DNA from 2 places in the Photobacterium sp. S4TG1 genome. Region 1 is predicted to be linked to the other one. Evidence: predicted binding sites of a transcription regulator. Region 1 holds the regulator's gene; the other holds the start of a gene.
What was found. The regulator MetJ, encoded in region 1, represses methionine synthesis genes. The targets are predictions, from matches to a motif close to TTAGACNTNTANANGTCTAA.
Positions count from the first base shown of each region.

Region 2: metE (5-methyltetrahydropteroyltriglutamate--homocysteine S-methyltransferase) is a predicted target of MetJ. The motif match lies at 1,502-1,521, and genes of this name have one in related genera.

Region 1 is NZ_JAYXUH010000008.1:107,285-115,148, forward strand. It holds gene priA (primosomal protein N') at 1-1,134, opposite strand, end outside; gene rpmE (50S ribosomal protein L31) at 1,402-1,614, shown strand; gene metJ (met regulon transcriptional regulator MetJ) at 1,734-2,051, opposite strand; gene VXS03_RS11530 (O-succinylhomoserine (thiol)-lyase) at 2,359-3,525, shown strand; gene VXS03_RS11535 (bifunctional aspartate kinase/homoserine dehydrogenase II) at 3,525-5,939, shown strand; gene VXS03_RS11540 (PadR family transcriptional regulator) at 6,015-6,581, opposite strand; gene ppc (phosphoenolpyruvate carboxylase) at 6,992-7,864, opposite strand, start outside.
Region 2 is NZ_JAYXUH010000016.1:31,549-39,412, forward strand. It holds gene VXS03_RS16035 (hypothetical protein) at 1-155, shown strand, start outside; gene VXS03_RS16040 (DUF4250 domain-containing protein) at 310-498, shown strand; gene metR (HTH-type transcriptional regulator MetR) at 524-1,435, opposite strand; gene metE (5-methyltetrahydropteroyltriglutamate--homocysteine S-methyltransferase) at 1,713-4,034, shown strand; gene VXS03_RS16055 (META domain-containing protein) at 4,119-4,571, opposite strand; gene VXS03_RS16060 (mechanosensitive ion channel family protein) at 4,909-6,564, opposite strand; gene VXS03_RS16065 (hypothetical protein) at 6,748-7,128, opposite strand; gene VXS03_RS16070 (DUF1971 domain-containing protein) at 7,262-7,606, opposite strand; gene pstB (phosphate ABC transporter ATP-binding protein PstB) at 7,807-7,864, opposite strand, start outside.

The DNA.
Region 1 (7,864 bases):
AGAGAGTGTCAGATAGTGATATTTGCCTGTTTGTGCGTTATGCAGTGTTTCCAGTGCTGGCGTTGCTGAACCTAACACTATTGGAATATTTTCTTTATTGGCTCGCATTACGGCTAGATCGCGAGCATGGTAACGTAAACTATCTTGTTGCTTGTATGAAGCATCATGCTCTTCATCAACAATGATAATGCCAAGATTAGCAAAGGGCGTAAACAGTGCTGAACGGGTGCCAATAATGATCCCTGCCTGATTATCTCGCCCTGCCAACCATGCTGCCATGCGTTCGCTATCGTTTAAGCCTGAATGTACGGTTTCTAATGGCACATTAAAACGGCGCTTAAAACGATTGATTGTTTGTGGCGTTAGGCCAATTTCTGGCACTAAAATTAACGCCTGTTTACCCGCCGCTAAAATGGGTTCAAGTAAATTAAGATAAACCTCGGTTTTACCCGAGCCTGTAACGCCATCAAGTAGATAACAGCCAAATTCTGGATTGCTGTTAACCGTTGCAATTGCTAACGCTTGCTCTTCGTTTAAACGCGGTTTCTGCTCTGTAATCTCAAATTGTGGTTGCCACTGACGTTGCTGCGGTTGATGTTGTTGTTCGCTAATCCAGCCTTTTTGCTCAATAGTTTTGAGGGTGGAGCTGCTGACCTCATGAGTGAGTAAACTTTCGTGGCTGAGTGGACCATTACGTAATAGATTTAGGATTTGCGCTTGTTTAGGCGCACGTTTTAAACCATTTAACGGCTGCTCTCGACCCGTTTCAGTAAGGTGCCAGTACTTTAATGGTGCGGTTGATGCTTCTCGACCTTTACGCAGTAATGTTGGCATCGCATTGGCTAGAGCGTCACCTAAAGGGTATTGATAATAGCTACTGGCCCATTTTAATAAGCTAAATAGTGATGGTTGCCATAAAGGTTGCTCGTCCAATACTTGCTGAATAGGTTTTAGCTGTTGAATGGGAAAATCAGAATCATGTCCAATAGCAACCACAATCCCAACTAATCGTTGTCGACCAAAAGGCACCAGCACACGCCCACCGATAACAGGGGTAGTGTTGGGCTTGATGAGATAGTCAAAAGTTTTATCTAGTGGGACAGGTAAAGCAACGCGTGCTATTGGGTGGGTCATATTTTATCGCTTTAATTGAGCTTGTACTAAATAGTAACAGATCGTGTGATATGGGATAAGTACTGCTATGTTGCAACCATTATTTACTGTTTTGGTGATCAATAAAAGAGCGATAAAAAAACAGTGTCTGAGTTGATCTCTGGAGAATGATTGATTACTATACGCCGCCTGATTTGTCGTAAATTTACGACAGACTATTTTATTAACCACGTGTGGTGCCCGGCTTTGGATCGGGAGAGCGACACGGCCTTAACTTGAGGTTTCCCCATGAAACAAGGTATCCACCCAGAATACAAAGCAGTAAACGCACGTTGTTCTTGCGGCAACACTTTCGTATTTAATTCTACTATGAGCAAAGACGTTAACCTTGACGTATGCGATAAGTGTCACCCATTCTACACTGGTAAGCAACGTCAAGTTAGCTCTGGCGGTCGTGTGGACAAATTCAACAAGCGTTTCGGTGCGCTTTCTAGCAAGTAATTATTTGCCAGATGAATTTAAAAAAAAGGGATGCGCAAGCATCCCTTTTTTTATGGCTGAGATTTATCGCTATAAAAAAACCAGCATAAGTGCTGGTTTTTTGCTATTTCATGTCCATATTATTCATTAATATCTTCGTAGCTGATACCCATAGCTTCCATCAATGCTTTAGCTTCTGCGGGGAGATCATCGGGGTGATCTTTACGAATATCATCATCAGTAGGTAATGGTTGTCCAGTGTAGGCGTGTAGGAAAGCCTCACAGAGTAATTCACTGTTGGTAGCGTGGCGCAGGTTATTGACCTGACGACGAGTACGTTCATCAGTAAGAATTTTAAGAACCTTTAATGGAATAGACACTGTAATTTTTTTTACTTGTTCATTTTTCTTACCGTGTTCTGCATAAGGGCTAATATATTCGCCATTCCACTTTGCCATGTTTTACCTTCTCAGCGATGTTTAATTAATGATGATAACAATGTCGCGACGACGGTTGTTAGTACATAGTCATGATAGGCGGCGATATTACGTGAACATCACTGATTTGTCCTCTACAGTGATAGACAACAGTTGCTAGATCACGACTATTTTTTTCAATTACTAAATTTTAGCGGGATTTACCGCTATAAGCAAAGACATATAGACGTCTAGAGGTGTTGACGTCTTGTTTTGATGTGGTTAAGGTTGTTAACAGCCACCATTATTTATTTACAGGGTTCACCCCCTTATAACAAGGAACGTTATTATGAGTGATAAGCAGCCTGCGACTATTGCCGTTCGAACCGGTATTGACGTTGATTCACAATATAATGCTGTTGTGCCTCCAATCTATTTAACGTCCACCTACAGTTTTCCAGCATTAGGTGAGTTACCGCAATATGATTATTCCCGTTCAGGTAATCCAACTCGTAACACACTAGCTGATGCTCTCAGTGACATGGAAGGCGGTGCGGGTGGTGTCGTCACCAATTGTGGTACTGCTGCGATGAATTTATTGGTGTCTGCGGTTTTAGGTCCTGATGATTTATTGATTGCTCCTCATGATTGTTATGGCGGAAGCTACCGTTTATTTAATACTCGTGCTCAAAAAGGTGACTTTAAAGTTCTGTTTATAGATCAATCAGATCCAGAAGCCTTAGCTGCTGCATTGGCACAAAAACCAGCGCTATTATGGCTTGAGACTCCCTCAAACCCTTTAGTGCGCGTGATTGATATTACTGCGATCTGCCAACAAGCACAGGCGGTTGGTTGCCAAGTTGCCGTTGATAACACTTTCCTGTCGCCCTTATTACAACAGCCATTATCGCTTGGTGCTGATTTTGTAGTGCATTCAACAACCAAATACATTAATGGCCACTCTGATGTTGTCGGGGGTGTTTTAATTGCTAAAGACCAAGCTGCGGCTGAAAATCTCAGTTGGTGGGCTAATTGTATTGGGGCAACTGGAGCACCATTTGATGCCTATTTGACACTACGTGGATTACGTACTTTAGCGCCACGAATGAGAATGCATGAAGAAAATGGTGCGGCAGTGCTGGCTTATTTACAACAACAATCGCTGGTTGGCACTATTTATCATCCAAGTTTACTTACCCATCCAGGGCATGAGATTGCTAAACGTCAGCAGCGTGGTTTTGGTTCAATGATGAGTTTTGAATTTGCTGGAAGTTATCAGCAACTGGAATTATTTGTTAAAAAACTGCAATTATTCTCACTAGCAGAATCATTGGGGGGAACGGAAAGTTTAATTGCTCATCCTGCTTCAATGACTCATCGTGCAATGACTGATGAAGCACAACGAGCGGCAGGGATCTCTACGTCTTTGTTGCGGTTATCGGTAGGTTTAGAAGACCCACAAGATTTGATTGCTGATCTTAAACAGGCGTTTGCTATTGCAAAGGAGGGCTGCTGATGAAAAAAGATCTGCGCCAATTACATAAATTTGGTGGAAGTAGCCTTGCCGATGCTGAGTGTTATCGCCGTGTCGCTGATATTTTACAATCGTACTCTAATAGCACCGATTTAGTGGTGGTATCGGCGGCAGGAAAAACGACGAATCAATTGTTGTTATGGTTAGAGCTATTAGCTACCGATGGCCGCCAAGCCCATGAAACTTTATTATCAATCAGATTATTTCAGCAGCAATTGATCAGTGAGTTACTTGAGGCTAAATATGCAGAGCCATTACAACAGCAGCTATTTTCGGAGCTGGCGTTAATTGCTCAGTGGGGACAGTCACCAATGACGACCGAGGTTACAAATGCGGTTTTAGGTCATGGTGAATTATGGTCAGCACGTTTATTAAGTGCACTACTTAATCAATCACAATTAGCCGCGACAGCCATTGATTCTCGATTATTTTTACGAGCCGACCATGCAGTGCAACCGGAAGTCAATAAAGCTTTATCTGAACCTTTATTGGATCAACTTATCGTACAATATCAGCAGCAGCGATTAGTGATCACTGGTTTTATGGCTGCAAATCAACATCAGCAAACGGTGTTATTAGGCCGTAATGGCTCTGACTATTCCGCTACGATCATCGGTGCTTTAGCTAAAGTAGATCGAGTCACAATTTGGAGTGATGTCGCGGGGGTTTATAGTGCCGATCCTCGTAAAGTCAGCAATGCTTGCCTGTTGCCCTTATTGCGATTAGATGAGGCTAATGAATTAGCACGTCTTGCCGCACCAGTTTTACATAGTCGAACGTTACAACCTGTCGCACAAAGTTGTCTCGATTTAACCTTACGTTGTAGTCACCAACCGGAATCAGGCTCGACGCGGGTTGAGCGAGTATTAGCATCTGGTCGCGGGGCTAAAATTATTTCATCACTTAATGATGTGTGTTTAATTGAGCTTGATGTGCCGCAAGGAATGACAGTGGCACATATTCAACATGACGTGCAGTTATTATTGGATCGAGCACAATTACAGCCATTGGCTCAAACCATGGATAAAGGGAAGCGGCGCATTATTTTGGCCTATACCCAAGAAATGGTAAATAGCGTGCTGAGGTTATTGCAAGATAGCGGTGTTGCGGCTGAGCTTCGATTACGAGAAGGTTTTTCAATGGTTGCCGCTGTTGGTGCTGGCGTATTGAATAATCCGAATCATTGCCATGGTTTCTATCAGCAACTTAAAGGCTTACCCGTTGAATTTATGACGGAGGCTGAGTCAGGTTTAAGTTTAGTGGCTGTGTTGCTCGATATTGAAACGGATGCGTTAGTTAATGATATCCATCAAGCGTTATTTCAAGCGCAAAAAAGTGTGGGTATTGTGTTATGCGGCAAAGGCAATATCGGTAAGCATTGGTTAGGGTTGTTTAATCGTGAAAAAGCAGCATTAGAGCTACGACATGGAATGCTATTTAATTTAATCGGTATTGTTGGTCAGCATAAATGTTGGATTAATAGTACAGGCATTGCGCCTCAGACAGCGTTAGCGCAGTTTCATGATCAAGCGATAGATTATCAATTACCGCACTTATTATCTCAATTAGCTGCGGTTGATTATGATGATGTGGTTGTGATTGATGTAACCGCAAGTTATCAGCTGGCGGCATTATACCCACGTATTGCTGCAAGTGGATTACATCTTATTTCTGCGAATAAAATAGCCGGTTCTGCGACGACGATAGAGTATCAAGCGGTTATTGATGCGTTTGCTAAAAGTAGCCGTTATTGGCTGTATAACGCGACGGTTGGTGCGGGGTTACCCATTAATCATACCGTACGTGATCTGCGAGAAAGTGGCGATCGTATTTTAGCTATCTCTGGTATTTTTTCTGGCACGTTATCATGGTTATTTCAACAGTTTGATGGTAGTCAGCCATTTTCTGAATTGCTTGAACAAGCGTGGCAGCAGGGGTTAACTGAGCCCGATCCTCGTCACGATCTGGATGGCAGTGATGTGATGCGTAAGCTGGTTATCTTAGCACGTGAATCGGGGTTTGAAATCGACCCACAGCAAGTGGAGGTTGAATCATTGGTTCCTGCTTGCTTACGTGAATTAACGGTTGATGCCTTTTTTGAGCAGGCATCTGAACTCGATGTGGTGTTAGCGAAAAAATTAGCACGAGCGGCACGTGAAGATAAAGTACTACGCTATGTAGCACGTTTAGATCGTCATGGTAAAGCGTATGTTGGATTAGAAGCATTACCCCATGAGCATGCATTAGCAAACTTATTGCCTTGTGATAATATTTTTGCGATAGAAAGTCAGTGGTATCGTGAGAACCCATTAGTGATTCGAGGTCCTGGGGCTGGACGAGATGTGACTGCGGGGGCGTTAATTTCTGATATTAATCGCTTAGCGACAATGTTGTAGCCATGATTATATAAGATAAGTTGCAATAAAAAGCCACAGTTCAAACTGAACTGCGGCTTTATTTTTGATACTGACTTAGTTAATAGCAACTGCGCTATTTTCACTGTCCATATCTTTCAGTTCAGCTAGTACTTCTTCTGCCCATAATATCCATGCTTGGCGGTTGTGAAGGCCGCGGCGCAAGGTTAAACGGTCGAGACGTTGTTGACGATCCATGTTTTTGTAATCGCTAAAATGAATTTGCTCTAGTTCTTGATAATGACCCATTAAAATGTGTGATTCATCAATTAAAGCTTCAAGTTGCTGCTGCATTGGTAATGAATTGTGAACACCACAAATCAGCAGTTTTGCAGAAAATTCATCGCGGGTAGTTGGATTACGTGCAGGTTCTTGGAACCACTCAAATAATGCCTTGCGACCAAGATCGGTAATAGAATATACCTTACGATCAGGTTTACCATCTTGCGGTTCAAGACGGCAAGTTACTTGATCGTTAGTCGCCATTTTATTGAGTTCACGATACACCTGCTGGTGGCTCGCTTTCCAAAAATAACCGATACTGTGTGAAAATTCTTTGGTTATATCGTAACCAGTCGCTTCGCGAGTGCTAAGCACCGTTAAAATTACATGTGGTAGTGACATCTCTTCTATCCGTTAAATATATAAAATAAAAAACACAATAGGGCTTAGATTATGTAACGCTTCAAATGACGTTTTTAATTTATAATCGTGCTATTGCACTGCCTAATTGCGGTCGCATAGAATATCATTAATTGACTCAATATCGATACTTCTAGTTCAATTATCTGTTACTGAGGCGTTTCAATTTATTATCTTGTGAACTGTCACTAAACTAATTTAGCGCTAAAAAAATAATAATTTGATTGAAATATATTCATCTTTTCTCATATTGATACTTTTCTATCTTAGTCTTTATAAGCAATACAATGCTGTATCATAGTTGAGAATTAACAGTATATTTTAACAACATTGTAAATAACGATTAAAAAAAAAGGCTATCCGAAGATAGCCTTATGGTTATTTATCGAGGGTTAGCCTGTATTACGCATACCGGTTGCAATACCCGCAATAGTGACCATTAATGCTTCTTCAAGCTCTTTTGGTAATTCGCTTTGTTGGCGAGTACGGTAAAGTAATTCGGCCTGAAGCATATTAAGTGGCTCAACATAAATATTACGTAGACGAATAGACTCAGCACCCCATGGGTCTTGCTGCATCAAATGGTCATTATTTTCAACGGTTAATACTGCTTTAATATCTTGTACTAACTGTGAGCGTAATTGTTTACCAAGTGGCCATAAAGCTTCATCGGTTAAACGTTGATCATAGTATTCTGTAATGCCAAGGCTGGTTTTGCTGTACACCATTTCAAGCATACCTAGACGAGTCGAGAAGAATGGCCATTCGCGGCACATTTCTTCTAGTTGTGCCGTATCACCATTATTAATTGAGTGTTGAATTGCTTCACCTGCACCTAACCATGCGGGTAATAAGAGACGGTTTTGGCTCCAAGCAAAAATCCATGGAATTGCACGTAAACTTTCAACACCACCATTAGGGTTACGTTTTGCAGGACGAGAACCTAATGGTAACTTACCCAATTCAGATTCTGGCGTTGCGGCACGGAAATAAGGAATAAACTCCGGCGTATTACGGACTACGTTGCGGTACGACTCACATGAAACATGAGAAAGCTGGTCCATAATATGGCGCCATTCTTGTTTCGGTGCCGGTGGTGGAAGTAAGTTTGCTTCTAACGTCGCACTTGCATAAAGGCTGAGGCTATTGATTGCAACTTCAGGTAAGCCAAGCTTAAAGCGAATCATCTCACCTTGTTCTGTTACGCGTAAACCGCCTTTTAGGCTGCGTGGTGGTTGAGATAATAAAGCGGCATGTGCAGGAGC
Region 2 (7,864 bases), on a different contig from region 1:
CCGTTGAGATTATTATTTCATTATTATGTTTAGTCGCTGCAATGCTGGTGTGGTCAGGGCATATTTTATTACATAAAACTGTCAATAAATGGCAGTTATTAGTCGCAGCAGCGTTACTTACATTTTCTGCGATTATGCAATTAACATTATTCTAATACTTTAATTATAAGTGTTATGAGCCTTTATCTTGGTTGAGGTAAGGGCTTTTTTTATCTGTTATTGATGGAAAGGAGAAAGAGAGATAAGTCGTCTATGCTTAATAAAATAGAGCAAAGGTTGGCTGTGATCATTAAGCCGTAAGGGGGAATAATGGAAATCAATAATTTACTTGGTATGGATACTCATATTGTTATCGGTATCGTTAATGAGCGGTTACGACTAGAGTGTCATTCAATGGCAGAATTAGCTTCTCGCTATGAATTAAGTGAAACAGAGCTTTCTGACAAAATGGCTCAACAAGGTTATCACTATGATCCATTGAATAATCAGTTCAAATAAATAGCACTGGAATTTATGCAAGGTATTAAACAGTTTTAATACCTTGCAGATGCTGCTGGCACTGTTGTTTAGCCGTTGCAAAAAAAGCATTTAGATAATGATGTTTGTGTTCTGAAGCTCGCACTGCAGCAAATAAACGTCGCCACAATCCTTTACCTAATGGTTTACTGACTACTAACCCCTGTTGCACGAAATTATCAACAGCCCAATTAGGCAAGGCTGCGACCCCCATTCCTGCTGATACCATCTGAATTAACATTAAACTGTTGTCCGCTTGTTTCCATGATAATGGCTCAATACCTGCAGGGTGAAGGAAATGCTTAGCTATATCGAGTCGGTTACGTTGAATTGGATAACTGAGTACGGCTTGGTGAGCTAGATCAGCTGGAACAATATTTGATTTAGTGGCTAATGGTGACTGTGGGGCTACGATTAAACACATCTCAAAATCAAACAGCGGTTCATAATGAATATCATGGCGTGGCTGAATATCGGATGTGATCACTAAATCTAATTCGCCTTTTGCCAGAGCAGGAATAGGGGCAAAACTAAACCCTGACGAGAAATTAATATCCACATCTGGCCATAATCCTTGGTACTGTTTTAATGCGGGCATTAACCACTGAAAACAAGAATGGCACTCAATCGCCATCTGTAATCGACCAGCTGTTTGATGCCTTGTGTTGGCTAATTCTTGTTCTGCTGCTTGTATTGTTGGTAAAACATCGTCAGCTAAAGCTAAGAGTACTTTACCTTCTGCCGTAAAGCGTACTGGGCGTGTTTTGCGTAAAAAAAGCGGACTGCCTAAACGTTGTTCAAGATCTTTTAATTGATGAGACAGTGCTGATTGCGTTAAGCATAAACTATTAGCTGTTGCGGTGAGTGAGCCTGTTGTTCTGAGTACCGTTAATGTTTTTAGATGCTTAAGTTCAATCATATTCCATCCTTGAGTATTTACGGTATAAATTGATTGTTTTTTAATCTACGTTGTTAATGGATGGTTGTAAACATCTGGACGTCTAAATGTCCATTTTAATGATGGATTTTATGAATTACTAGTCTTTAAACGTGAAATTAATTCATGATCATTATGAGATAAATCACCTTGTTGTCAGTGTTGTTGTCCGTCACTGTGTTATTCAATCAATGTCATCTTAGCCATTGTTTTTATATGGATTTATAGTTGATAACATCTTTAATTGAAGGGATAAACAATGACAATAATATCAAATGAAACGGATACTGAAGTAAAAACGGTCACCCATATACTTGGATATCCAAGGGTCGGAAAACAGCGTGAATTAAAGTTTGCTCAAGAGCGTTATTGGCGAGGTGAGAGTGATCAAGCACAACTGAAACAGGTTGGAAATGATTTACGTCATCGTCATTGGAATGATCAAATTAAAGCCGGGCTTGATTATGTTGCTGTTGGAGATTTTGCTTGGTATGACCATGTATTAGGTACCAGCATGCTACTTGGTCATATTCCAACCCGCCATCAACAAGGTTTGCCTGATTTAGATACGTTGTTCAGTGTTGCGCGTGGAAAAGCACCAACCGGGTGCATCTGTGCCGCTGCTGATATGACAAAATGGTTTAACACTAACTATCATTATATCGTGCCTGAATTTACCGCAGACGATAGTTTTAATGTTAGTTGGCAACAGTTGTTTGAAGAAGTCGCTGAAGCAAAAAAAGCGGGTCATAATGTCAAACCTGTTTTATTAGGACCGGTCTCTTACTTATGGCTAGGAAAAGAAAAACAACAAGGATTTGATCGTTTAACATTATTACCGCGATTATTGACAGCGTATCAGCAAATATTAACTAAATTAATGGCTTTAGGCGTTGAGTGGGTACAGATTGATGAACCAGCATTAGCCCTTGAATTACCATATGAATGGGCGGCGAGTTTTAAACTAGCTTACCAAGTGTTACATGGTGGGCCTAAGTTATTATTGACGACGTATTTTGATGATATTAGTCACCAATTAGCCGTAATTTCACAGCTTAATGTTGATGGTTTACATATTGATTTATCAGCAGCACCTGCACAATTAGCCGCTGTAACTGCGGCGATTCCTGAGCATTGGGTATTATCTGCTGGAGTGATCAATGGGCGTAACGTATGGCGAGCTGATCTGGCTGAATGGCTGACGCATTTACAACCGATTAAACAACAATTAGGAGCGAATCTGTGGCTAGCGAGTTCATGTTCGTTATTACATTGCCCGATAGATGTAGACAGTGAAACTGAGCTTGATGCTGATGTCCGTCAATGGTTAGCATTTGCTAAACAAAAATGTGGCGAAATTACGTTGTTAGCACAAGCACTTGATGGCAATCTGGCAGCGATTGCAGAATGTGCAACTTACAGTTCTAGTATAAAAGATCGTTTGAGCAGTAAGCGAGTGAATAATCTGCAAGTACAGCAACGGACAGCAGCAATTACTCCTCAATTGGCTGAACGTGATCTTCCTTATTCTGAACGGGCAATTCAACAGCAACACGCATTGCAGTTGCCATTATTACCGACCACGACCATAGGGTCATTTCCACAAACAACGACGATTCGTAGTCAACGTAGTGATTTTAAATCAGGGCGGATCAGTGAATCTGATTATAACCAAGCATTAGAAATACATATTCAAGATGCCATTACTCGACAACATCGTCTAGGACTTGATGTTCTTGTTCATGGTGAAGCGGAGCGCAATGATATGGTGGAGTATTTTGCAGAACAATTAGAAGGTTTTGTCGTAACGCAATATGGATGGGTACAAAGCTATGGCTCCCGTTGTGTAAAACCTGCAATTATTGTGTCGGATATTTACCGTGCTCAACCGATAACGGTGAAATGGAGTCGATATGCGCAATCATTAACGACTCAACTGGTGAAAGGTATGCTGACCGGCCCTGTGACGATATTAGGTTGGACGTTTGCGCGTGAAGATTTACCACGTAAAGCGATAGCAAATCAAATTGCTTTATCCTTACGGGATGAAGTGGCTGATTTACAAGATGCCGGCATTAAAATCATTCAAATTGATGAACCTGCAATAAGAGAAGGGTTACCGCTAAAACAAAGCCAATGGCAAGAGTATCTTGATTGGGCTGTAAAAGCGTTTAAAATTTCAGCTGCGGGCGCTGGTTCGCAAACACAAATACATACTCATATGTGTTATAGCGAATTTAACCAGATCATTGCATCTGTTGCTGCGTTAGATGCTGATGTAATAACAATTGAAACATCACGTTCAGATATGGACTTACTCAAGGCGTTTGAAGCGTTTGCTTACCCCAATGAAATTGGCCCTGGCGTGTATGATATTCATTCACCTAATATTCCAGAGATTGATACGATCACGGCATTAATTAATAAAGCTGCGACATTAATTCCGATTGAGCGTTTATGGATCAATCCTGATTGTGGTTTAAAAACGCGAAATTGGACAGAAACTGAAGCCGCGCTCACGAATATGGTCACTGCGGCACATATTCTGCGTGAAAAGTATTACGAGGTCAGTGTTGCATAATCTGTGAATAATAAAAAAGCTGTTTACATAGATTTCTTTGTTATCGAAAGTATGTAAACAGCTCTTATTTTTATTAAGCGGTGATTATTTTGCTGGTGTTGCAGCCATGTCACGAGCAAATGTTAATGTATGTTTTGCGTTAGTCATCGTCATGGTATCCCCTGAAATGCTAACCTTATTCCAATCAGAAAGTGATTGCGTGAATGTTTGTTCAACCTTCATTTCACTATCTGGACATAGCATCATTGTCATTCCCATTTTCTCAATACGGAATTGACCATCTTTTACTTCAGCTTGACCAAAATAACGGTTACAACCGGCATGACCATTAGCCGCAAGATCGGCCGCTAGTGTAAGCGTTGGCGCGTGAGACGCTTCTGGTTGAGCAAGATCTTGATTATCAATCTGCACTAAAGACCAGTTGCCATTAGCAAGATCATTGCTTGTTACTGGTTGCGGTGTTTTAGTAATACCCGTTGTAGAACATGCAGCTAACATCATTGGGAGTACCAGTGCTGATAATAAACGCTTTTTCATTATAGTTATTCCTGAACAGTAATGTGTATGAGTGAGCAAAAGTGCAAACATAAAATAAAGTTTGCTTAACTAAATAATGGACACTTATTTTTAAAGCATGTTCATTGATGTCCATGCTAATAGTGGAAATTTTGAATAAAAATTTAGATTAGTTCAATACTTGCTCGTTGTGATTATACCTATTTCTTACTTAATAACGTCGATTTATTTGTTACTAAAGATATATTTGTGACTTATCTAGAAAACCGATAATTAAGTAAAAATATTTCTATGATTGATGGGGAAAGAAAAGGGCTAGTCAGTACGAGCCCTTCTATTTATGGTGTGCTGCTAGTGATTAGGCAGTTTTTGATTCAATAGTTTTTTCAACCATATGTAAATGTACATCTTGCTGTGGGAATGGAATCGAAATGCCTTCACGATCAAAGCGCATTTTCACTTCTCGTGTGATATCCCAATATACATCCCAATAGTCGTCTGTTTTAACCCAAGGACGAACAATGAAATCAACAGATGATGTATTTAATGTGTGAAGCTTAATCGTTGGTTCTGGGCTACGTAAAACTGAAGGATGGGATTCAACAATTTCATGTAAAATATGTTCTGTTTTTTCAATATCATCGCTATAACCAATACCGAAAATCATGTCGATACGGCGTACTTTTTCATGGGTAACGTTCTTGATTATATCACCCCAAATTTTACTGTTGGGTACGATAATAATTTCATTACTGAATGTTTTGATCGTGGTATTAACTAAACTCATATGGCTTACTTTGCCTGTAATACTTCCGGCTTCGACCAAATCACCGACATCAAATGGACGATAGATTAAGAGCATCATACCTGATGCAAAATTAGATAATGTATCTTGCAGTGCGAAACCGACGATAATACCAGCGACACCAAAACCGGTTAGGATTGGAGCAAGGTTTAAACCTACTTGTGAGAGTGCGATCAAAATACCGATAGCAAATACAATTTTGCCCGACATTGAAATAAAGAACTCTTGCATAAGCATCGACATTTTTAAATTCTTAGTCGATACCGCACGGGTTACCATTTTACGAACGATATTTTTTAACGTTTTAAATGCGAAGATAATAAAAATAAAGATAAAGACTTTAAAGATCATCTGTGGCAAGTTTTCAAATAGCCATGAACTAAAATCAGAAGTCCATGATGTCACGATTGACCACATAACCTTACTATTTAGTAAGTCATCGGTAACGTTACCCGTTTGTTCAAACAATAAGCGCTTATATTCAGCGGTATCAATACCCATATTGTCAGCAAGTTTTACTAAATCGGTTAAGTTTTTAGTATCACTATCAACTTGACGTTGCGACAAAATTTGAGTGACTTGTAATGTTTTTAGTTCATCACCTGTCGCTGATTTCATTTGCTTGTCGTTCAGTTCTAGTGCTTGACTACCAAAAGTAAGCGAAGCCGACATAAAGTCTAAACGATGTTCTATATTTTTCTTAAGCGCTTGAATTGAATTAGGTTGGGGTTTTCCTAAACGGTCCATCCACTGATAATTTTCCCATTCCTCATTAAGAACAAGAATAATAAAATCACGGCTTTCTGTTAGGGCTTTTAACGCCACTAATTTATCTGTGTCTTTTGCTTTATCGAGCGCTTTTTGATCGCGTTCAACTTTCGTTTGTAGAAATTTTTCAGCATCGGCTGCAAACTTTATTTGTTGCTCTACTTGTTTAACTAAAAGTTTTTTATCCGCTTGTTTATCATCAATTAAATCAGTTAGTGTTTTTCTTAATTCTTTGTTTTTATTAAGTAACTGTAAGCGAACTACATCAAGTGATGAGCCTGTTGTTGATGTTGCTTCTTTGGCTAACGTCGTTAATTCAAGATTAAGTTTTTGAAGCTGTTGGTATTCCACATTTTCTGGTTGTGGTGTTTCAAGTTGTGGTTTTGTATTCGCAAAACTTAACGTAGAAACGAAAATAAGCATTAGTACCAGTAAGCGCATGTTGCGATAAACTCCTGCTGGTGATATTAAAAATATGATGCTATCAGTCATTGATAACAGGCTTTTTATTGTCGTTAGACAAATATGAGCAGATTATAGCTAAATCGGCGCTTACGGCTATAGATATTCAATGCTATATAGAAAAATGACCATTAAAATTACACTTCATTATTATTAATTCACTTACGGAAGGTCTTGCTGACATAAAAAATGACATTGAGCAAAAGCCCATGTCCAATCAGGCATCCAAGATTCTTGAGTAAGAGCAATAACAATATTCTGTTGTGTAGAAGAGGGTATTAGCTGTCGTAATTGCGGGTAGTTAGATCTGTCGACGAGAAGAATATTACAGTCACTATTAATGAGCTGTTTGATTAGTCGGTTTGGATTTGCCTCTTTTATTTGTTGATATGTTTTTATATCACGATGATTAAATTGTTCAACAAACAAATCATGCACTGGCGAATTATCGATCAATAGCGCCACTGATTTTATTGGAATATCAGTTGATGTTAGTACATTGATCCATGAGGCTACATGATTTATAGGTAATTTATAGCACATTCTTACGCCTTATAATATACATCACTCTTGAGTGATTGGTTCGTATAGATAAGACTAGCTTATAATATTTAAAACACTGTCATTATAGAGTTAATTTCACATTTTAGTGAAGTAAGCCTGTGCTATGGCATTATTATGCTTTAGATGTACGTTCATTAAGATTTTTACGTACGATTTGACTGTTCTGCTGTGCGTAAAAGCGTACTTGGAACTGCGTATCATCAGTTAAAAATTCTACTTTATGCCAATATTGTGGTGGACTAATCGCAGCCTCCTCAGCATTAATAACGATTTCTTGCTCGATATCACCACGTTGATCTTTAAAACCGTAAAATTTTAATTGGCCTTGTAGGACGCAGATTTTGCCATAGACACCTGCCCGTGTGTTATGAAGATGAAGAAACATTTTCGGAATGTTTTCAGGAGTAAAAATAGGAGTAGATTTATAATTAACATAATCACTTGGAATAGCCGTCATGAGAATCTCCTTTGATTAACGTCAGTGACTTCTTAAAACATAACTATAAAATACATCTTTAATATTAGGGTTGCAATGGTTTTATTTTATTGTTGTTACGGTTGTTTTTATACGAAATATGTCGTTTAAATAAAAAAAGCCCCTTCATAAAAAGAAGAGGCAAGTTGTACCATCGCTATTATTATTCCTTAGATATAGCTTTAACCAAAATCACCATTTACATAACCACGAGTACGATCGTCTACTGGATTATTAAAA